Regions from separate parts of the Sporosarcina sp. Y352 genome, predicted to be linked through region 2. Evidence: riboswitches for the same ligand, from Rfam matches in the RefSeq annotation. Region 2 holds a riboswitch; the other holds the start of a gene.
The links. A riboswitch is a leader RNA that binds a small molecule or an ion and turns the genes downstream of it on or off. The one in region 2 is predicted to bind lysine.
Positions count from the first base shown of each region.

Region 1: another riboswitch for lysine. It lies ahead of AC1TO6_RS00795 (aspartate kinase); the one in region 2 lies ahead of AC1TO6_RS14055 (Na+/H+ antiporter NhaC family protein).

Region 1 is NZ_JBXCJE010000001.1:125,573-137,499, forward strand. Features, by position in the region: gene racE (glutamate racemase) at 1-715, opposite strand, end outside; gene AC1TO6_RS00760 (MarR family winged helix-turn-helix transcriptional regulator) at 725-1,180, opposite strand; gene AC1TO6_RS00765 (helix-turn-helix domain-containing protein) at 1,414-1,635, opposite strand; gene AC1TO6_RS00770 (acyl-CoA thioesterase) at 1,711-2,154, opposite strand; gene sdhB (succinate dehydrogenase iron-sulfur subunit) at 2,292-3,098, opposite strand; gene sdhA (succinate dehydrogenase flavoprotein subunit) at 3,104-4,858, opposite strand; gene AC1TO6_RS00785 (succinate dehydrogenase cytochrome b558 subunit) at 4,916-5,524, opposite strand; gene AC1TO6_RS00790 (YslB family protein) at 5,762-6,172, shown strand; gene AC1TO6_RS00795 (aspartate kinase) at 6,218-7,435, opposite strand; lysine riboswitch at 7,525-7,704, opposite strand; gene uvrC (excinuclease ABC subunit UvrC) at 7,753-9,546, opposite strand; gene trxA (thioredoxin) at 9,768-10,082, opposite strand; gene AC1TO6_RS00810 (electron transfer flavoprotein subunit alpha/FixB family protein) at 10,207-11,181, opposite strand; gene AC1TO6_RS00815 (electron transfer flavoprotein subunit beta/FixA family protein) at 11,215-11,927, opposite strand, start outside.
Region 2 is NZ_JBXCJE010000008.1:42,237-54,163, reverse strand. Features, by position in the region: gene AC1TO6_RS14105 (dicarboxylate/amino acid:cation symporter) at 1-143, shown strand, start outside; gene sufC (Fe-S cluster assembly ATPase SufC) at 390-1,169, shown strand; gene sufD (Fe-S cluster assembly protein SufD) at 1,189-2,496, shown strand; gene AC1TO6_RS14090 (cysteine desulfurase) at 2,496-3,725, shown strand; gene sufU (Fe-S cluster assembly sulfur transfer protein SufU) at 3,715-4,155, shown strand; gene sufB (Fe-S cluster assembly protein SufB) at 4,174-5,571, shown strand; gene AC1TO6_RS14075 (DUF72 domain-containing protein) at 5,923-6,786, shown strand; gene AC1TO6_RS14070 (sulfite exporter TauE/SafE family protein) at 6,786-7,610, shown strand; gene AC1TO6_RS14065 (bifunctional metallophosphatase/5'-nucleotidase) at 7,614-8,987, shown strand; gene yunB (sporulation protein YunB) at 9,064-9,840, shown strand; lysine riboswitch at 9,899-10,081, shown strand; gene AC1TO6_RS14055 (Na+/H+ antiporter NhaC family protein) at 10,225-11,784, shown strand.

The sequences.
Region 1 (11,927 bases), on a different contig from region 2:
CGGTTGTATAAAAAACTGGCGCTATTTCGCATTCAGATGTATATTCAATATCATTTGCTAGTAGAATTCGTTCAACATCACAAACCGTTTCCACCGCGGACGATATAATTTGCACATTATCCGGTAACGATTTTTTTATATGGTGCTCTAACAATGGATAATGTGTACAGCCCAATATCGCTGCATCAAAGTCAATATCTGCAAGTCCATGAAGTGCTTGTTCGACAATCGCACCTGCATTTTCCGAGTTGTATTGACCACTTTCGACAATTGGTACAAACTCAGGGCAAGCAAGTGAATAAACCATTGCATTCGATGCTAGTCCATGAATTGCATTTTCATAGGCTCCACTTTTAATCGTGCCCGTAGTTCCTAGTACGGCGATTTTTTGGGTTTCTGAAGCATTAACCGCAGCTCGCGCACCAGGAGCAATCACACCAATGACCGGGAAAGGAAAATTTGCCCGTATTTCATCGAGAGCAACTGCTGTGGCTGTATTACAGGCTATTACAAGCATTTTAATGCCCATTTTCGACAGCGCCGTTGCCATCTCCATTGTAAAGACCTGGACTTCTTGAGTTGGACGTGGCCCATATGGACAACGTGCATCATCTCCTATGTAGACGATTGGTTCATTCGGTAGCCGTTTAAGAATTTCTTTTACTACGGTCAATCCGCCGACGCCGGAATCGATTACTCCGATTGGTGCTTCCACTGTAATCCCTCAATCCTTTTTCATCTCTTGGTGTAGTTTAGTCAGCAGATCAGAGAAAACTTTTACTTCCTTTTCATCGAAATCTGTCAGCACTGAATTCAAATAATGACGTCGCTTATCAATCACTTCTTCAATTACCCTCTCACCTTCGCTTAGCAAGTGAATTCGTACAACTCGGCGATCGGTTGTATCACGAACTCTTTTTACAAGGGAGTTCTTTTCCATTCGATCAACCAAATCTGTCGTAGTGCTAAAAGCAAGGAACATTTTGTTCGAAAGATCTCCGATTGTCATATCTCCATGTTCAAAAAGCCACTGCAATGCGACAAATTGCGGCGGGGTAATTGTGTAGTTGCTAAGGATTCTACGTCCTTGCTGTTTAATAATCGCAGCAACATACCGCAATTCTTTCTCCATATGCGCTACTTCTTCTGTATATTCATTGTTTGGTGAGGTGTTTTCCATCAAATAGACCAGCCCCCTGAGAACGATTCCTGTCTACTCATTGTCTCCCTTTTTCGCGCGTAAGGCAATACCTTTTAAAGTGATGGTAAAAAACACTAAAAGAATAGCTGTTTGAATTCTGCATGATGCAGGTCAAACAGCTATTCTTAAGGTGCGTCATTACATAATTGCGCAAAATTTAAATACGCATTTCGACAAATAGGTTCTTATTGTCTTTGGTCATGAATACCCTTTTAACGCAACTGTAATTCACCCAAACGCAATAATTCGATTACCGCCTGCGCTCTACCGGAAACACCGAGCTTTTGAATCGTGTTCGAAATATGGTTCCGAACAGTCTTTTCGCTGATTCCGAGCCGCCCTGCGATATCTTTTGTCGTTTGATCATCAACGAGCAGATTGAATATTTCCCGTTCTCTAGCAGTGAGCAAAGAACGGTTTTTAGAGTTTTCTATCAAGACGCGCCCTCCTATCCACTTTCACTTTAAAATATGTGAAGAAGGAGCGGGCTGTGCCGGCTACTTGATTAATTAATAGTCAAATAGCAATTTTTCTTTAGCAGTCCATGGAACACCTTTGCCTGTTTTTCTGCTAATTTGGACCATCGAACCTCGTCCTGTGAAAACGATATCCCCTTTACTATTTTTCGCCATGTAATGGATATCTATAGAACTGTTACCAATGGATGCAGCTTTCACGAAAATTGTAAGCTGTTCATCAAAAAATACTTGTTTCACAAAATCACATTGCAGGTCTGCAACAACTGGAAACGTCTCGCCCACTGGATCAAGCCAATTATTCATCAACTTAATTTCCTTTAGATATTCAATTCTTGCGTGTTCAAAATAAACAAATGGGATTGTATTATTTAAATGACCATACATATCCGTTTCTGAAAATCGGACAGAAACCGGAACGGAGAATTTGAAGTCAGAAGTCCATTCCGTTAATTCCGCTATGTAAGCAGCTTTCATCTGTAAAAACCCCTTCTCTTTTAAAATGAATGAATACTCATTCTTCTATTCTATCAAATTTTCCCACATAAATGAAGCTTCGGATTAAAAAGAAAAAACCCCGCTAGGCACTTGCCTAGCGGGGCATTAGACTGAAATCAGTCTACCATATGGTCACTTCCAAAGAAGTTTTTAAACATTTGAACATTCGTTGCGCGGTTCATTGCAGCAATCGAAGTTGTAAGAGGAATTCCTTTTGGACATGCAACTACACAGTTTTGTGAGTTACCGCATTCTCCAATACCACCATCAGTCATAAGTGTAGCTAGACGCTCGTCTTTGTTCATTGCACCTGTGGGATGCGAATTGAACAGACGGACTTGTGAAAGAAGTGCAGGTCCCATAAAGTTTGTATTGTCGTTGACGTTCGGGCATGCTTCAAGGCATACACCACATGTCATACATTTAGAAAGCTCATATGCCCATTGACGCTTACGCTCAGGCATACGTGGTCCTTCACCTAAATCATAAGTTCCGTCAATCGGAATCCAAGCTTTTATTTTTTTCAAAGAATCAAACATGAATTCTCTATCAACAATCAAGTCGCGAACGACAGGGAATGTTTTCATAGGTTCAAGTTTAATGGGTTGTGTAAATTGGTCCACAAGTGCTGTACAAGATTGACGTGGACGTCCGTTAATAACCATCGAACATGCGCCACAAACCTCTTCTAGACAACTCATTTCCCAGTTAACTGGTGTAGTGTTCTTACCTTCTGCATTGACCGGATTACGACGAATTTCCATTAACGCTGAAATAACGTTCATATTCGGTCTATATTCTACTTCAAAACTTTCCATATATGGTTGCGAATCAGCTGTATCCTGGCGTTGAATTTCAAAACGGACTGTTTTCTTAGCTGTTTGCTGTTCGCGTTCCTGTACGGCTGTATTGTTCTCGCTCAATTATGTCAATCTCCTTTCTTCGCGGAGTAATCGCGTGTACGTGGCGGAATCAAGGAAACATCGACTTCTTCGTAATGGAAGATTGGTGCAGAATGTCCATCGAATTTCGCCATCGTCGTTTTCAGGAAGTTCTCATCATCACGATTTGGGAATTCTGGTTTGTAATGGGCTCCACGGCTTTCATTACGATTCAGCGCTCCAAGTGTGATGACTCGAGCTAAGTATAGCATGTTTTTCAGCTGACGCGTAAATGTTGCGCCTTGGTTAGACCACTTTTGCGTATCGATAATGTTTATGTTTTCATAACGTTCTAGAAGCTCGACGATCTTATCATCCGTAGCTTGAAGCTTGTCATTGTGGCGTACCACTGTAACGTTATCTGTCATCCATTCTCCAAGCTCTTTATGAAGGATATACGCATTTTCAGTACCGTTCATTTTAAGTGTGTCATCCCACTTCTGTTGCTCTTCTTTTTCTGCCTCGTCGAAGATTGTTGAAGGGAGATCCACTACAGATCGTTTTAAGTGCTTCATATATTTGATAGCATTCGGTCCTGCGACCATTCCACCGTATATTGCTGAAAGGAGTGAGTTTGCGCCAAGACGGTTTGCACCATGCTGCGAATAATCAACTTCTCCTGCTGCAAATAGGCCTGGAATACTTGTTTGCTGATCATAATCGACCCATAACCCGCCCATCGAATAGTGGACTGCTGGGAAGATTTTCATCGGAAGTTTACGCGGATCGTCGCCTGTAAATTTCTCGTATATTTCAATAATTCCGCCGAGCTTGATATCGAGTTCTTTCGGATCCTTATGGGAAAGGTCCAAGTACACCATGTTTTCGCCGTTAATACCAAGTTTTTGATTAACACAAACGTCGAAAATTTCACGGGTTGCAATATCTCGAGGTACAAGGTTACCGTAATCTGGATATTTTTCTTCGAGGAAGTACCAAGGTTTTCCGTCTTTATAAGTCCAGATACGACCGCCTTCACCACGTGCAGATTCACTCATAAGTCGGAGTTTGTCGTCTCCTGGAATCGCTGTCGGGTGAATTTGAATGAACTCACCGTTTGCATATTGTGCTCCTTGTTGATAAACGATGGAAGCAGCAGAACCTGTATTAATGACAGAGTTTGTCGTTTTCCCGAAAATGATACCGGGTCCACCTGTTGCCATAATTACTGCATCGCCTTTAAACGCTTTAATTTCCATTGTTTTCATGTTTTGTGCTTTGATACCGCGACAAACGCCTTCTTCGTCAAGTACAACACCTAAGAATTCCCAGTGTTCATACTTTTGAACAAGCCCATCGACTTCAAAACGTCTAACTTGCTCGTCAAGTGCATATAGAAGCTGTTGTCCTGTTGTCGCTCCTGCAAATGCCGTACGGTGGTGCATTGTACCTCCGAAACGTCGGAAATCCAAAAGTCCTTCAGGTGTCCGGTTGAACATTACGCCCATACGGTCTAACAAACTAATGATTCCTGGTGCTGCGGCCGTCATGGCTTGTACAGGGGGTTGATTCGCAAGGAAGTCTCCTCCATATACAGAGTCATCGAAGTGGATATCAACCGAGTCGCCTTCCCCTTTTGTATTCACTGCGCCGTTGATGCCACCTTGCGCACATACTGAGTGGGAACGTTTAACCGGAACAATTGAGAACAGGTCGACCGGCGTGCCATCTTCAGCTGCTTTGATAGTTGCCATCAAGCCTGCAAGACCTCCGCCGACAACAATCAATCTGCTTTTCGCCATTATTGTTTCACTCCTCAAATTATAGGGATCTCGTATTTCGCTAAATTAATTTTTTTATTAAATGAAAGCAAGTAGTGCTTGTACACCAATTACAGAGAGAACTAGGAAAACGACAATTGAAATATATGTAACTATTTTTTGTGAACGCGGTGATTGTGTTAATCCCCAGCTTACTAGGAATGACCAAATACCGTTTGACAAGTGGAATGTTGCCGCAATAACTCCCGCAATGTAGAATGCAAGCATGAACGGATTCGACAAAATATCTTCCATCATATTAAAGTCCACATCAGCACCTAATGCTTTTTGAACTCTAGTCTGGTAAATATGCCATGCGATGAACACGACTAGGAATACCCCAGTTATGCGTTGTAGCATAAACATCCAGTTACGGAAAGTACCGTATCGTTGTACGTTGTTTTTTGATGTGAAAGCTATGTACACACCATAGAATCCGTGGAACATGAGTGGAATGTAGATGATAAACCATTCAAGGTATAGAACGAATGGTAAGCTCCCCATGAAATTGGAAGCGGTGTTGAATGCTTCTGGACCCCGTGTCGCAAAATGGTTAATGACCAAATGCTGGACAAGAAAAAGCCCCACCGGAATGATTCCGAGCAACGAATGAAGACGACGTAAATAGAAATCTGATTCTCTTGACAAGTCTTTTACCCTCCCTTATTAACTGAGTCCGCCAATCGTCGTATGCCATCGTTTCGACACGAAGCAAATGTTGACGGCGTACCTCTTCATGGTACAATATTATGACATAACCATTGTACTCCTCAGTTTTGAAGAGGTCAAGACGATTCAGGCTTTTTGCCACGCCTTAATCTAGTACTCTTTTATGCCATTAGACTTACTGATTCTATCATTTAACCGAAAGGGTTGCATGTTCGATTGGAAAACATTACATACGATACGCCGACCCGATTCGGCTATGAACTTTTACGGGACCACGTGTTGCCTAGTATTCTCGGCAACCACGAAGATGACATTCTGTACTGGGCTGGAAAAGATGTGGCCAGAAAATTCCCCATATTCAGCATTGATGAACTACCTATTTTCTTTACGGAAGCCGGTTGGGGTCCACTTCAGCTTGATAAGACTGAAAAGGATGAAGCGTTTTATTCGATGAAAAACGATTTTGGGACAAATAACCAAAATAGATCTTGTCAACTTGAAGCGGGCTTCATTGCAGAACAATACCAAAAGTTAAATGGACTTCTGACTGAATGCTACGGTGAAATGAAAGACGGTTTGGTGCACTTTCAAGTCAAATGGGATTTAAAAACCAAAATTGAAGTATGAATCGAAGATGCCCCGGAATTGGGGGCATCTTCTTTTAATTCTACTTTACTTTCTATCTAAACCGAATTGCTCATGAAGTGTTGCAACTGCTTTCTCCATATCCGATTCAGGAATGACTACGGAGACTTTGATTTCAGAAGTGCTCACCATTTTCACTGGAACGGTTGCGTTCCTCAGCGTGTCGAACATTTGCGCAGCAACTCCCGGATTCGATACCATTCCACTTCCCACGATTGAAACTTTCGCCAGTCCTACTTCAAAATCTGCCCGACTGTAACCGAGCGATTCTTTTTCGGTCTCCAAAACATTTATCGCTTCTGCGAAATCCTCTTTTTTAATGGAAAATGACACAGACGGCTGTACGCCTTCCATAATTGTCTGGACAATGATGTCGACGTTTACATGTTGTTTCGCGAGTGCAGTGAAAATATTAGCAAGTGAGCCATTATAAGGTACTTCATACATCACTGTAATCCGTACAATTTCTCTCTCAAAAGCGATGCCACGTACAATTAAATTGTTTTCCAAATCGATTTCCTCCTTGATAACTGTTCCTACTCCGTCCATATGAGCCGGTCTTACCCGAAGCGGCATTTGATGATTTTTTGCAAACTCAACTGCTCTTGGATGAAGCACACCCGCACCAAGGTTAGCGATTTCCAACATTTCATCGTAAGATATTTCCTCAAGTTTCGTCGCTTGTTCGATCAATCTTGGGTCCGTCGTAAATACCCCTTCGACGTCCGTGTAAATATCACAACTAGCTGCATCGAGTGCAATCGCAATTGCGACGGCACTCGTATCGGAACCACCGCGACCAAGTGTTGTCAACTCACCGTTATTATCAATTCCTTGGAAACCAGTGATTACTGCAACCGCGCCTGATTCTAGTGCGGTTTGAATTTTGTCAGCATTAACTTGTTCAATCCTTGCATTACCATGAACAGCCTCTGTCGTTACCCCTGCTTGCCAACCTGTGTATGACCGTGCTTCTAACCCTTGTGCAGTAATCGCCATTGCAAGTAAAGACGCTGTTACTTGTTCTCCTGTTACAAGAAGCATATCCAATTCGCGCCGTCCTGCTTTGGGATTAATCTCCATTGCCAACCTTAATAGTTCATCTGTTGTTTTACCCATCGCAGAGACAATGACAGCCACTTGGTTTCCACGATTAACCTCATTTTTAACAAGTGTTGCAGCCCGTGCAATTCTCTCTGGATTTGCAACTGATGTCCCTCCGAATTTCATTACAATACGTCCCATGATTTTTCCTCCATTTTCCCCTGAATGCAAAAACGGCCCTCAAAAGTATGAGAGCCGGTCTGATTGGAGCTATCCCCGAAGAGACGCCCCATCCAGATAGCCCTCCAGGTATTTCCATACCTGACAAATTTCCACTTATTCAATGGAAATCCAGCATGACAATCGTGACAGACGATTCATCCGCTTCGGCGAATACCCCTTTCAATCCCTTTCATTAGGCTGCCGCCTTCCGTGGATCTACTATTGGTTACCGCACCTCTATCTTCACTACATATAAATGTATTAGTGAAAAAATTCATTGGTTTCACCTTACCATATTACTTTTTTTCCCGCAATGCCATCTCGCGAAAATGCGCTTCAACTGATTTTGCTACACCTGCAGGTAGTCCTGCTTCTTGCAATTGTTCAATCGTAGCTTCGCGAATCTTTTCTACTGATTCAAAATGCCTTAACAGCATCGTTTTCCGTTTTTGCCCAACTCCCGGCAATCCATCCAGTGCTGACGTCAATGAATTCGTTTCGCGGCGTTGTCTGTGGAAAGTGATTGCAAACCGATGCACTTCATCCTGGATTCTTTGCAATAAGTAAAATCCTTCACTCGACCTCTTAAGTGGTATCATTTCAACCGGGTTACCATAAAGGAGTTGTGCTGTTTGGTGCTTCTCATCTTTTGCAAGTCCCGCAATGGGAATGGATAAATTCAACTCATCCTCAATGATTTCCCTAACAGACTCCATATGACCTTTACCCCCATCAACAACAATAAGGTCTGGTAATGGCAAATCATCTTTCAACACACGAATATAACGTCTCCGAACAACTTCACGCATTGCACCATAATCGTCGTGCGCTGCCGCGGTCATCGTTTTATATTTTCTGTAATCTTTACGATTCGGTTTCCCATCAACAAATGAAACCATTGCAGAAACTGCATCAGCGCCATACATATGTGAGTTATCAAATGCTTCAATACGTAAAGGCACTGTGATGTTCATCGCTTTGCCAAGTTCCTCACATGCACCGATTGTCCGCATTTCCTGACGTTCAATGAGATGGAACTTTTCTGACAATGATATCTCTGCATTTTTGACTGCCAATTGGACGAGATCCTTCTTTTTTCCGCGCTGTGGAATGAATACATTGACATCGAGAAGCCTACTGATGATTACATTATCGATTCCTTGTGGCAAAAGTATTTCCTGGGGAATCAAGTGTTGTGATTTTCCATAAAATTGGCCAATGAAAGTCAGCAATTCCTCTTCAGGTTCTTGATAAAGTGGAAAAAGTGACACATCCCGTTCTATCAACTTTCCTTGACGGACAAAAAAGACTTGAACACACATCCAGCCGTGATTGACTGCAAATCCGAAAATATCACGATCCGTGAAATCATTCATGGTCATCGCTTGTTTCTCCATGACCGCTTCAATATTAGCAATCTGATCACGATATTCTTTTGCGCGTTCAAATTCCAGATTTTCCGCTGCAGCAGACATTTTCTCTGTTAATTCTTTTTTTACTTTTTTATAACCGCCGTTTAAAAATCGGCTGATGTCGTCCACCATTTCTTTGTACGTATCAGTACTCACTTCATTGATGCACGGTGCAAGGCATTGGCCAAGGTGGTAATATAAACAAGCTCGGTCCGGCAACGTTAAACATTTTCGATAAGGATAAAGTCGGTCAAGTAATTTTTTTGTTTCCCCAGCGGCAAATGCATTTGGGTATGGACCAAAATACTTTCCTTTGTCTTTTTTGACTTGTCTTGTAATAATTAGTTTCGGATGTCGCTCAGCAGTCAATTTTAAATACGGATACGTTTTATCATCCTTTAGCATGATATTATATTTCGGATCATACTGTTTGATCAGATTCAATTCAAGAACAAGAGCCTCCAGATTTGAAGATGTGACAATGTATTCAAAATCTGTAATTTCCCCAACCAGTCGCTGTGTTTTCCCGTCATGGCTTCCCGTAAAGTAACTGCGCACACGATTTTTCAAAACTTTTGCCTTGCCGACATAGATAATTGTCCCTTGCCTGTCTTTCATTAAATAACAACCCGGCAACTCCGGTAATATAGCCAACTTCTCTGTAATTAGTTCATTCATCTATTTCACCTACCAAAAAAAACCGGGAGCCTTTGAAGGGACCCGGTTATACTTTCAAATATGCCTCAATGTATTTACGCTAAGATATTGATTGGAGTTTCCTCGATTGACTCCATTCAATACCCTCGACATCCGCCAGAGGCTTCAGCTCGAAGAGGAGGAATTATATTCCATCCCTCTCTATCGGTAACTTAGGCGTTGTTGCTGAATTATGTTAATAATTAAGCGTGCTTTGTAATCAATTCTGCAAGTGCTTCTTTCGGTTTGAAACCGACAACTTTATCGACGATTTCTCCGTCTTTGAAAAGAACCAAAGTAGGGATTGACATAATGCCATATTTACCAGCTGTTTCCTGATTGTCGTCTACGTCAACTTTAACAATACTTGCTTTCCCTGTGATTTCGCCGTCTAGTTCTTCAAGTACTGGAGCGATCATTTTACAAGGTCCACACCAAGGTGCCCAAAAGTCTACAAGGACTAATCCTTCTTTAATGTTCTCTTCAAAGTTCTGATCAGTTGCGTGAATAATAGCCATAATATATTTCCTCCTCTTATTAGATAACCTATGATCGTATTATAGCATGCTGCTATATCCCGACCTAAATATATGCTCTGCAAAAAAAGTAAGCGCCCTGCTAATGAGGGCGCTTACTTTTGAATCAGTTCGTTTTAAGCTTTTTGATTTCTTCAATCATCATTGGAATAACCTCAAATAGGTCTCCAACAATACCGTAGTCAGCTACTTTAAAAATATTCGCTTCTGAATCTTTATTGATAGCCACGATTATTTTCGAGTTGGACATGCCCGCCATATGCTGGATTGCACCCGATATTCCTGCAGCGATGTACAGATCCGGTGTAACAACTTTGCCCGTTTGTCCGATTTGTAATGAATAGTCACAGTAGTCAGCGTCACATGCCCCGCGTGAAGCACCGATTGCTCCGCCTAATAGTGATGCAAGTTCTTGCAGTGGTTCAAAGCCTTCTGCACTTTTCACGCCGCGCCCCCCTGCAACAACAACTTTCGCTTCCGAAAGGTCGACGCCATCTGTCGATTTACGGATAACTTCAGAAATGATTGTCCGTAGATTAGCAACCTCAACTGGTACCGCTGTTACTTCGCCAGAACGGTTTGCATCATGCTCTAACGGTGCAATGTTATTTGGGCGAACTGTTATAAACAATAATCCATCTTTATTTTTCACTTTTTCGAATGCTTTACCGGAGAAGATAGGACGGATAAATACTGCCGCATCGCCTTCTCCTTCAATAGCAGTTACATCAGAAATCAAACCCGATGCTAGTTTACTAGCAATTTTAGGTGAAAGATCTTTTCCAAGAGCCGTATGACCAAAAACAACAGCATCCGGTTTCTCCTGATCATAAACAGCCATGAATGCTTGGCTGAAGCCATCGGAAGTATAAAGCTTCAAATGTGGATGCTCAACAGTGATCACACGGTCCGCTCCGTAATGGATCATTTCTTCCGCTAACGATTGTACTGCATCGCCGAGCAAGAGCCCGACAACTTCTCCGCCTCCGGATACCTTTTTAGCAGCTGCAATCGCCTCAAACGAAACGTTACGCAATGCCCCTTCTCGTGCTTCCCCAAGTACTACTACTTTTTTAAACATCTATAGTCCCTCCTATTACAATTAAAAGTCAGATTAGATTACTTTAGCTTCAGTTTTAAGTAGATTAACAAGTTCTTTCACTTGATCACTCGTATCGCCTTCAAGAATACGTCCAGCAGCTTTTTGCGGTGGAAGATAAATTTCTATTGTTTGTGTTTTAGCTTCCACGTCTTCTTCCTCAAGATCTAGATCATCAAGCTCAAGCTCTTCTAACGGTTTTTTCTTGGCTTTCATGATTCCTGGAAGTGAAGGATAGCGAGGTTCATTTAGACCTTGCTGTGCAGTCACTAAGAGTGGAAGTGACGTTTCAATCGTTTCAGAATCTCCCTCAACATCACGAATGATTTTGACTGAAGTTCCGCTAATTTCAAGGTTCGTGATTGTCGTTACACAGTTGATGCCCAAAAGTTCGGCAACACGCGGACCAACTTGTCCAGAACCACCATCGATTGCAACATTTCCTGCAAGAATCAAATCAGCTTCCTTATCTTTCAAGTACTCAGCGATGATTTTAGCAGATGTAAACTCGTCCATTTCATCTAGATCATCCTCAGTATTGATAAGCACTGCTTTATCAGCACCCATTGCAAGCGCTGTACGAAGTTGTTTTTCAGCGTCTTCTCCACCAATTGTTATAACAGTTACTTCACCATCATTTGCGTCCCGTACTTGGATGGCTTCTTCAATTGCGTATTCATCATAAGGGTTAATGATAAACTCCGCACCGTCTTCGGCAATTTTACCGT
Region 2 (11,927 bases):
TTATGATTGCACTTTACATGGCGCAAGACAGTTTTGGAACTGCAACAAACGTTACGGGTGATGGCGCACTTGCTATTATCGTCGATAAGTTTACAAAAAATGATGATGTAGCTAAAGTGACTCCAGAACCAGAACAATACTAATGATTCAAAAACCGGTACATTACGTATCGGTTTTTTGAATTGTGTGGATTCTCATTGGGAACTGGATAATTGAAAATGGGCGAGCACTAGAAGAATTGAGTCATACAAGTCTTGAATTAAGGGTAACCCTTTTAAAATGAAACGATTCTCAATGATTTGCAAGGCAATGGTTAATGGGTTAAGATTAGAATGATACTAAATTGAGAATGGATATCCGTTCAACTTTATTATATTGGAGGTATTGGAATGGCTACTTTAGAAATTAAAGACCTTCACGTTGAAATCGAAGGCAAGGAAATATTGAAAGGCGTCGATTTGACGATCAATACAAACGAGATCCACGCAATCATGGGTCCGAACGGTACAGGTAAATCAACACTCGCGCAAGCGATTATGGGGCATCCCAAATATGAGGTGACATCTGGTACGATTACGCTTGATGGTGAAGACGTACTAGAAATGGCAGTAGATGAACGCGCTAGAGCGGGTATTTTCCTTGGCATGCAATATCCAAGTGAAATTACAGGCGTAACGAATTCTGACTTCCTACGTTCTGCAATCAATGCTAAACGTGAAGAAGGCGACGAGATTTCATTAATGAAATTCATTCGTGAACTTGATAGCCGAATGGAATTCCTTGAAATGGATGAAGATATGGCTACACGCTACTTAAACGAAGGTTTCTCAGGCGGAGAGAAAAAGCGTAACGAAATTCTTCAACTTACAATGTTGAGACCTAAATTTGCAGTGCTTGATGAAATTGACTCCGGTCTTGATATCGATGCATTGAAAGTTGTTTCTAAAGGGATTAACGAAATGCGCGGAGAAGATTTCGGTTGCTTGATCATCACTCACTACCAACGTCTTCTAGACTACATCACGCCAGATAAAGTTCACGTTATGATGCAAGGTAAAGTTGTTAAATCCGGTGGTTCTGAACTCGCACATAAACTTGAAGAACAAGGTTATGACTGGATTAAAGAAGAACTTGGCATCGAAGACGAAACTGTCGGGCAAGAAGTTTAAGAAAGGAGGACGATTCAAAATGACGGTTGAAACAAAGTTGGCATTAACCGAACAGGACGTCCGCTCCTATTCCGCTAAGATGAACGAAGCAGATTGGATGGCGGATTTCCGCGCAGACGCGTTAGCGAAAGCGGAACAGCTACCAATGCCAAAACCAGATAAAACGAAAATTGATAAGTGGAATTTCACTGAATTCCCTGTTCATACAGTTGAAAGTACTGTTTATGCTTCATTGGACGAGCTTTCTGAAGAAGCAAGTGCACTTGTTGACAAAGAACAGCAAAACAGTATTTATATTCAGCACAATAACACACCTGCTTACCTCTTTTTATCCGAAGAGTTGAAAGCGAAAGGCGTCATCATGACGGATATTTTCACAGCATCACGCGAACACAGCGATCTTGTGAAAAAGTATTTCATGACAGACGGTGTTAAAGTAGACGAGCATAAATTGACGGCACTTCATGCAGCATTTATTAACGGAGGCGTATTCGTATACGTTCCGAAAAATGTTGTTGTCGAAGAACCGATTCAAGTACTGTTTTTGCATGATGATGAACAAGCTTCACTCTTTAACCACGTTCTTATCGTGGCAGAAGCGAATAGTTCAGTGACGTATGTCGAAAACTATTTGTCGACTGTAGAAGAAGCAAAAGGATTAGCGAATATTGTATCTGAAGTATTCACTGGCGATAACGCTCAAATCACATATGGTGCAGTTGATGTACTTGCGAAAGGATTTACAACTTATGTAAATCGTCGCGGGGTTGCAGGACGCGATAGCCGTATTGACTGGGCACTTGGACTAATGAATGACAGTGATACGATTTCTGAGAACATCACGCATCTTGTAGGTAACGGATCTCACTGTGACATGAAGACAGTTGTTGTTGGCCGCGGTAAACAGCGCCAGAACTTCACAACTGAAATCGTTCATTGGGGTATGGATACAGAAGGGTTCATCTTGAAGCACGGTGTTGTAAAAGAAGAATCTACATGTATCTTCAACGGAATCGGCAGGATCGCAAAAGGGGCTACAAGATCGAATGCTGTTCAAGAGTCACGCGTTCTTATGTTGAGTGAAAAGGCACGCGGAGACGCAAACCCAATCCTCCTTATCGACGAAGACGATGTAACAGCAGGTCATGCGGCGTCAGTTGGTCGTGTTGATCCAATGCAACTGTTTTACTTGATGAGCCGAGGAATTTCTCAACATGAAGCAGAACGTCTCGTCATCCATGGTTTCCTTGCGCCAGTTGTCAGCAAATTGCCGATTGAAGGCGTTAAGAAACAATTGACGGAGGTTATCGAAAGGAAAGTGCGCTAATGCTCAGTAAAGACATCCGCAAACATTTCCCTATATTAGACCAGGAAATCAACGGGCATCCGCTCGTTTATCTAGATAGTGCCGCGACTTCTCAAAAGCCGCGGCAAGTAATAGAAGCAATTAGCAACTATTACAGCTTTGATAATTCAAACGTCCACCGCGGCGTCCATTCGCTTGGTAATCGGGCGACAGAAGGATACGAAGGTGCACGCGAGAAAGTTCGCAAATTCATTAACGCGAAGTCAACGGAAGAAGTTATTTTCATGCGTGGCACTACAACCGCATTAAATACTGTTGCACAAAGTTATGGACGCACAAATGTTGGTGAAGGTGATGAAATTCTTATCACTTACATGGAACACCATTCCAATATTATTCCATGGCAACAGCTGGCGAAAGAAAAAGGGGCCGTTTTGAAATATATCGACCTTGAAGTAGATGGAACTCTATCCATCGACAAAGTTCGCGCTACCATTACAGACCGTACAAAAATTGTTTCGGTTATGTACGTTTCAAACGTACTTGGTACGATGAACCCTATTAAAGAAATCGCCGAAATTGCTCATGAACATGGTGCTGTTATGGTAGTTGATGGTGCGCAAGCTGCGCCCCATATAAAAATAGATGTACAGAAATTAGATTGTGACTTTTTTGCATTCTCGGGACACAAGATGTGCGGTCCTACAGGGATTGGCGTCCTTTATGGAAAGAAAGAGTTGCTTGAGAAAATGGAACCTGTCGAGTTCGGCGGCGAAATGATTGATTTCGTTGGATTGTATGAATCGACATGGAAAGAGCTTCCTTGGAAGTTTGAAGGTGGTACACCGATAATCGCAGGTGCGATTGGACTTGCTGCTGCAATCGACTTTTTAGAGGAAATCGGTCTGGATAACATTGAACGGCATGAACATGAACTAGCTGGATATGCAATGGAAAGAATGTCGGAAATCGATGGACTTACCATTTACGGTCCACTAGATCCTAAAAAACGTGCCGGACTTGTTACATTTAATCTGAACGATGTCCATCCACACGATGTTGCTACTGTGCTCGATATGAACGGTATTGCCGTTAGAGCAGGTCATCACTGTGCTCAGCCACTTATGAAATGGCTAGATGTATCATCCACTGCACGCGCTAGCTTCTATATTTATAATACCGAAGCTGACGTTGACCGCCTCGTGGACGGACTCCGTATCGCAAAGGAGTATTTCGCAGATGTCTACTAACAAACTAGATCAACTTTATCGTTCGGTCATTATGGACCATTATAAAAAGCCTAGAAACAAAGGTGTCCTTGAAGAAAGTAACATCACAATCGATATGAATAATCCAACTTGCGGAGATGTCATTCATCTGACTCTGCAAGTGGATGATGGCATTGTAAAAGATGCTAAGTTTGAAGGTGATGGCTGCTCAATTTCAATGGCATCCGCATCGATGATGACGCAAATTGTTAAAGGAAAGAAAGTGGATGAAGCACTAAAAGCGGCCACAATCTTTTCAGACATGATGCTTGGTAAAGATGTTGACGACTCCATCGACCTTGGTGATCTTGAAGCGCTTGCGGGCGTATCGAAATTTCCTGCCCGCATAAAATGTGCGACACTAGCATGGAAGGCGATGGAAAAGGGAGTCGGAAATGACTCCGAACAATAATAGGACGGAGGAATAGTAATGGCTAAAAAAATGCCGGATATCGGCGATTACAAATATGGGTTTTCTGATAAAGACGTCTCTGTTTTCCGTTCGGAACGTGGTTTAACTAAAGAAATCGTTGAGGAAATCTCAGGTATGAAAGACGAACCTAAGTGGATGCTTGACTACCGATTGAAATCATTGGAGATGTTCTATAAAATGCCAATGCCTCAATGGGGTGGAGATTTAAACTCCCTTAAATTCGATGAGATTACTTATTACGTTAAACCATCTGAAGGTGCAGAGCGCTCATGGGATGAAGTACCGGAAGAAATCAAACGTACGTTTGATAAACTCGGAATTCCTGAAGCTGAACAAAAATACCTTGCGGGTGTTTCAGCACAATACGAATCTGAAGTTGTTTACCATAACATGAAACAGGAACTTGTTGACCTTGGAATCGTCTTTAAAGACACAGATTCAGCACTTAAGGAAGACGAAGAACTGTTCAGAAAGTATTGGGGAACAATTATCCCTAACTCTGACAATAAGTTTGCTGCATTGAACTCTGCTGTATGGTCGGGTGGATCGTTCATCTATGTTCCACCAGGCATTAAAGTAGAAACACCACTTCAAGCTTATTTCCGTATTAACTCAGAAAATATGGGTCAGTTCGAACGTACTATGATCATTGTAGATGAAGGGGCAAGTGTCCATTATGTTGAAGGATGTACAGCGCCTGTTTATACAACGAACTCATTGCATAGTGCGGTCGTAGAAATTATCGTTAAAAAAGATGCATACTGCCGTTATACGACAATCCAAAACTGGGCAAATAACGTTTATAACCTTGTTACGAAGCGCGCGGTTTGTGATGCGAACGCAACAATGGAATGGATCGATGGCAACATTGGTTCAAAATTAACGATGAAATACCCAGCGATTATACTAAAAGGCGAAGGCGCTCGCGGTATGACACTTTCCATCGCACTTGCAGGAAAAGGTCAACACCAAGATGCTGGAGCTAAAATGCATCACCTTGCACCAAATACGTCATCTACAATCGTGTCGAAATCAATTTCACAACACGGTGGTAAAGTAACATACCGCGGAATCGTACACTTTGGACGTAAAGCGGATGGTGCACGTGCAAATATCGAGTGTGACACACTTATTATGGATGAACTGTCGACTTCCGACACGATTCCATATAATGAAATCCTGAATGATAACATTTCACTTGAACACGAAGCGAAAGTTTCTAAAGTATCAGAGGAGCAGCTCTTCTACTTGATGAGCCGCGGTGTTCCTGAGCTTGAAGCAACTGAAATGATCGTCATGGGCTTCATCGAGCCATTCACAAAAGAACTACCGATGGAATATGCTGTAGAAATGAACCGTCTCATTAAGTTTGAAATGGAAGGTTCAATCGGGTAATTTAAACAAGAAAAACCGGCCACCAGGGCCGGTTTTTCTGTCTCTACATATATATTAGGCTTTAGGTGGTTTACCCCACCAGTATAACGAACAATTCTAGCGAAGGAGCGACAAGTGTGAGCCGGAGCAATAAGACCAAGGAGGGATGCAGTTCAATCCCTCCCAAGTGATCTTCTGACGGGCTTATTGCGTGAGGCCATCACCAAGCGACAAAGCAGTGTTGGAAGAACAACCTATTTGTTAAGTGCCGACTATATAGAAAGAATAGTTTGTGGGTGTAGAGTTCATCAAATCTGTTGTCCATCTATGTTAATATATTAGTATCGATTCATTTGAAAGGGGCAGAGAAGGATGATCCATATCGGACTGACCGGTTGGGGAGACCATCCTGACGTATACAACCTATCCTCCTCAAAGACAGAGAAGCTCATTGACTATAGTTCACACTTTCCAATCGTAGAACTCGATGCTACTTTTTATGCCATTCAGCCAGAACGCAATATTCGGAAATGGATAACGGAGACGCCAAATGATTTCACTTTTATCGTTAAAGCATATCAAGGAATGACGGGTCATCATCGGGGTAAACTACCTTATGCAACCGTCGATGAAATGTACAATTTGTTCCGATTGTCGATGACGCCCCTTCAGGAGGCAGGAAAACTCGCAATGATATTAGTCCAATTTCCTCCGTGGTTTGATTGTAATAAAGTGAATGTCACTAAAATCCGACAAGTATGCAATCAATTACATGGATTTGATATTGCTGTTGAATTTAGACATCAATCTTGGTATTCTCCTGCGTTTAGAGAACAGACTTTACGTTTTCTTACTGATATGAATGTCATTCATTCAGTGTGTGACGAACCACAAGCAGGAGAAGGAAGCATTCCGCTTGTACCTGTAACAACACGCTCTGATAAAGTGCTTTTTAGATTACATGGTAGAAATGTATCTGGGTGGCGTAACACGACTGGTGATGATCAGGCTTGGCGTAAAGTGCGTTACTTATATAACTATAATGACGCTGAACTCCATGAAATCCAGTTAGCGGTTGAAAAGCTCAAACAAGAAACTTCTAAAATGTTCGTTATATTTAACAATAACTCAGGTGGCCATGCAGCTCAAAATGCTAAACGGCTACAAAAGGTACTTAACATTAATTATGAAAGTCTAACATCAAAACAGCTCGACTTGTTTGAAGGAGAATGGTAATGGAGTATTTCTTATTAGCCGTTATCGGTCTTGCGGCAGGGATTATTGGTGCACTCGTGGGTTTGGGAGGCGGAGTCATCCTTGTGCCGGCGACATTATTTGTCGGTATTAATCTGGGCTTGATAGATGGAATTACACCACAAACGGCTGTCGGGCTTTCTGTCATTATGATGATTTTCACAGGACTGGCTTCGACGCTTTCTTATATGAAGGGCAAAACAATTGATTTTAGGAGTGGATATATCTTTTTCCTGGGAAGTGTTCCGGGGACTCTCCTAGGTGCTTTTGTCAATAAAGGGCTCGATTTGCCATCGTTTAATCTTTATTTCGGCATTTTATTAATTATTTTATCAATCATTCTTTTGGTCCGTAAGCATTTAAAACCGGTTGATTGGTTTGTAAATCATGGTAAAAAGAGGACGTTTACAGATAATATGGATGAGACCTATGTCTATGGATTTCCTGTCTGGTTTGCATTGATCCTAACATTTGGTGTTGGATTTGCGTCAGGTCTTTTTGGCATCGGTGGTGGTTCAATTCTAGTACCAGCCATGATGTTACTCTTTTTATTTCCGCCCCATGTTGCAGTCAGTACATCAATGTTCATGGTTTTCTTATCGGCGATTGTCAACTCGATTACACATATATCGCTCGGTAATGTTCCTTGGTTATATACGATTCCGGTCATTCCGGCCGCATACATTGGAGCCAAAATCGGAGCTCGGCTGAACCAGAAAATGAAATCGGAAACAGTCGTTGTTGCACTACGTATTATTTTGCTTTTACTTGGAGTCAGATCGATTATTGAAGGACTTTTGGGGTGACATATGAATCAAATTGAAGTGATTCACTTTTATCATACAAACGATATCCACAGTCATTTTGAAAGCTGGCCACAGATTTGCCGGTTTCTTTGTGATGAAAAGAATGAACACTTATTAAATGGTGAGGCTTGTTACGTATTCGACATCGGTGATCATGTGGATCGTTCACATCCATTTACGGAGGGAACGAAAGGACAAGGAAATGTTAGACTGTTGAATGAAGCTGGTTATGATGCAGTTACGATAGGTAATAATGAAGGAATCACAATGTCGAAAGCTGCATTAAACTCACTTTACGCAGATGCTCGTTTTGAGGTCATTCTAAGTAATTTGTTTGAAGAGGATGGAAATCGTCCGAAATGGGCAAAACCTTACAAAATTTATGTTACTGCCAGTGGAACGAAAATTGGCGTTATCGGAGCGACTGCAGAATATCAGGCGTTCTATTCAAAACTAGGCTGGAAAATTACACCACCCCGCGAAAGTTTAATGGGCATTGCCAAACAGCTTGCATCAGAAACGGACCTAATCGTTTGCTTATCGCATATGGGTATTCATGAAGACGAGCAACTCGCAGTGGAGTGTCCAGAGATTGATATCATTTTCGGTGCGCACACGCATCACCTTTTCCATGAAGGCAAGCTGATTGGGGATACATTATTGGCTGCAACGGGTAAATATGGTGAGTATGTGGGTCATGTGACATTGAAAGTTGCTAGCAGCACAAAAAGGACTCTCACTATCGACGCAGAACTGGTTAGGGCGGATTTGGTTAAAAGAAGTGAAGAGGATATCGTCCAATCGAATCATTTAATACAACTTGGGAAAAGGGCGATGGAAGATAAGGTCTTTGATAATCCTTCACGGTTGCAACAGAATCTGTTTGAGGGTAGCCCCTTATCCTCGTTCTTCGGTCGGGCACTCATTGCCTATACACAGGCTGATTGTGCCATGTTTAACGCAGGGATTTTCCTAGGTAGTCTCGATAAAGGGTGGGTGACGAAAGGCGATTTACATTCACTTCTGCCACATCCCATAAACCCGTGTCTCATCACACTGGATGGAGTCGAACTTATAGAAGTATATAAGCTTTCTTTAAATAAGGATTGGCCACAAATTGAAATCAAGGGCCTTGGTTTCCGGGGCACATTAATGGGCGCGATGATTTATGAAAGATTATATCAGAATAGACATGGACAACTTTTTGCGGGAAATCGTGAGGTCGTACCAGGTCAAAAATATACGCTTGCAACATTAGATATGTTTACGTTTGGACATTTCTTTCCATCTCTCAGACATGCAGAGGTAGAGTATTACATGCCTGAGTTGATTAGAGATGTGCTTGGTTGGTACGGGACCGAACATTTTAAGTCTTAATCATTGGTACTGTTCGCATATTGCTTAAGAATAAACGGCTCAATTCCTGCATAGCTTAAAAGCAGGAGGAGTCGTTTTGAAATTTCAGGGGCAAGTCACCAGAAGAACCAGGAAAACCAGGAAAAAAAAGCGTAGACTATTACCTATTTTGGTACCTACATTTTTTATAGCAGTTTTCTTGTTTTTTTATGTAGTCAATATGAGGCTTACTCCAATATATGTCCAATATGCAGAAGTACAGACGCAAAGAATAGCCTCACATGTTATTAGTAAGGCCATCAATTCTAGGGTTGCTACTGTGCTCGACGTCAATGATATCATCGTGGATATTCCCAATGAATCTACGGGTGTTGTTACATGGAAGTTTAACACGGAAGTGATTAACAGGGTGTTGGCTGAAACCCAAACGCTTGTCGAGTCCCATTTACAACAAGCTTCGGAGGGAAATCTTGATATATTACCCCCACAGAATGAAATCAAATTCGATCCCGATGCAATGGAAACTCAAGGAGGAGTCGTCTTCTTCGTTCCTATCGGTCAAGCGACGAATATTCCATTGCTAGGAAACTTGGGTCCTAAGATTCCGATTCGTTTCCATGTCATTGGTGATGTCAGTGCGACAATCGATACGGAAATTCTTCCTTTTGGTATAAACAGTGCCTACGTTGAAGTGAATATATTATTAACAGTCAATGTCCAGATTATTGTTCCGCTTGCAACTGAAAAAAGTGTTATTAATCAAAAAATTCCGGTAGCCATGGGGCTTATTCAAGGTAAGGTGCCTCAAATCTACAATAATGGAACCGATAATGCTCCTTCGGTTGAAGTTCCGTTAAGCACTGAATATGAGTGAAGAAGAATACTTGAAAATGCTGCGGATAACTGATAGGCTATTAGAGGATTAGAAATATCGATTGGGTAGAGGCTGCATTGCTTATTAGTCACACACGCGAGATTGACACCGATGACCGTGTGCAAAAGGAAGCTTTGCCGAAGCGTGGTAAGATCGTCGAGATCTATCAGGCTGGGGTTGTTCCGAATAGGGATAACACTGTCATACGTCTTAAGAACATGTATGATGAGCTACAAGTCGTGAGTTAGATAAGCTGTATTATTTATCCAACAAACGAAACGTAGATAAAGCCGGCTCCAATTACACTCGAGAAGTGTAATTAGCAGTCGGTTTTTTGTATTCCCCCTTAAAGGGCCTCGACCCGACAAAATGGAGGAATAGAAAATGATTGGAACTTGGGTATCAATATTACCACCACTAATCGCCATTATTATGGTGTTTGCAACAAAAAGGGTGCTGTTATCGCTAGGTGCAGGAATTGTCTCAGGTGCTTTGCTAGCGGCTTCATTCGCTCCTGTAGAAACGCTGAGCATTTTATGGCAATCCATTAAAGCGACATTTTGGGATGGTGGACTAAATACGGCAAATATTTATATTGTTCTATTTATCCTGCTCTTAGGTGTTATCACTGCTTTCGTTAGCTTGTCTGGAGGTAGCAGAGCATTTGCAGAATGGGCAGTACGCCATATTAAAACAAAACGTGGGGCAAAATTGCTCACGGTATCACTCGGTCTTGCTATTTTTGTGGATGATTATTTCAATGCATTGGCAGTGGGACAAATCGCGCGTCCGATTACGGATCAGCACCGGGTTTCAAGAGCGAAATTGGCTTATTTCATCGACTCGACTTCAGCACCGATTTGTGTGATTTCACCAATTTCAAGCTGGGGTGCCTTTTTAATCGGACAACTCGCCCTTATATTTGGCGGTGCAGCAGCAATCAGTTATTCGCCATTATCCGCGTTCGTAATGATGGCACCCATGAATTTTTACGTTATCGCAACACTCGCAATGGTATTCTTCCTTGCATGGACCAATTTCGATCTATTCGATATGAAGAAACATGAACAACTTGCAACTGAAACAGGCCAATTATTTGACCCTGACAAAGAAATTCCGGGTCAATTGAAAGAGGAATTTCCTGTACATTCGCATGGCCGCGTACGAGATCTTGTTGCGCCGATTGTCACACTCGTTGTAGTAACATTTGCGGCGATGTTTGTGTCTGGCTATCTAATCGGAGGATCGATGAATATCTTCTCGATCTTTGAAAGTACGGATGTCGCACTTTCATTGTTGGCGGGTGGAATTATAGCTACGCTAGTTGCAGCAGCGTTATATATGCAGCAGATGAAAAATAATGAAACGGCGAGCTTTTCGCTTATGGGCAGTGCGTTTATAAATGGAATGAATTCTATGATGCCGCCTGTTTTAATCCTTATTTTTGCTTGGTCACTATCGTTCTTAATCGGAACACTTGAAACGGGTCTATTCTTATCTGACCTTGTAATGAAATCAAATATACCGGTTTCATTCTTGCCTGTTATTATGTTCATACTTGCTTGCATTATGGCTTTTTCAACCGGAAGTTCTTGGGGGTCGTTCGGTATTCTTCTGCCGATTGCGGGAACAATCATGATTGAAGCGGCACCGGAAATGTTACTGCCGGCGCTTGCTGCAGTTCTTGCGGGGGCTGTATTCGGAGATCACGCTTCGCCGATTTCTGATACGACGATTCTATCTGCTACAGGTGCAGGATGTAACCATATTGATCATGTTTCGACACAGTTTCCTTACGCGCTAATTAGTGCTGTAATCGCTGCGATGGGCTATATCATTCTAGGCATTACAGGTTCGATCTGGATCGGACTCGTTGGCGTTATTATTATTTTGTTAGTATTTTTTACTGTCTGGACAATGCGGGCTACTAAAGTGGCACATTAATAGTATTGATAATCTTATACTAAAAAGCGGTGGCTTAGGCTACCGCTTTTTTATTATAATAATAATAGTTTTCTAACAAAAAAATGTTTTGACAATAGTCTGATAGGTGTATATACTAGGCATTAAGACCAAAAAGTGATATG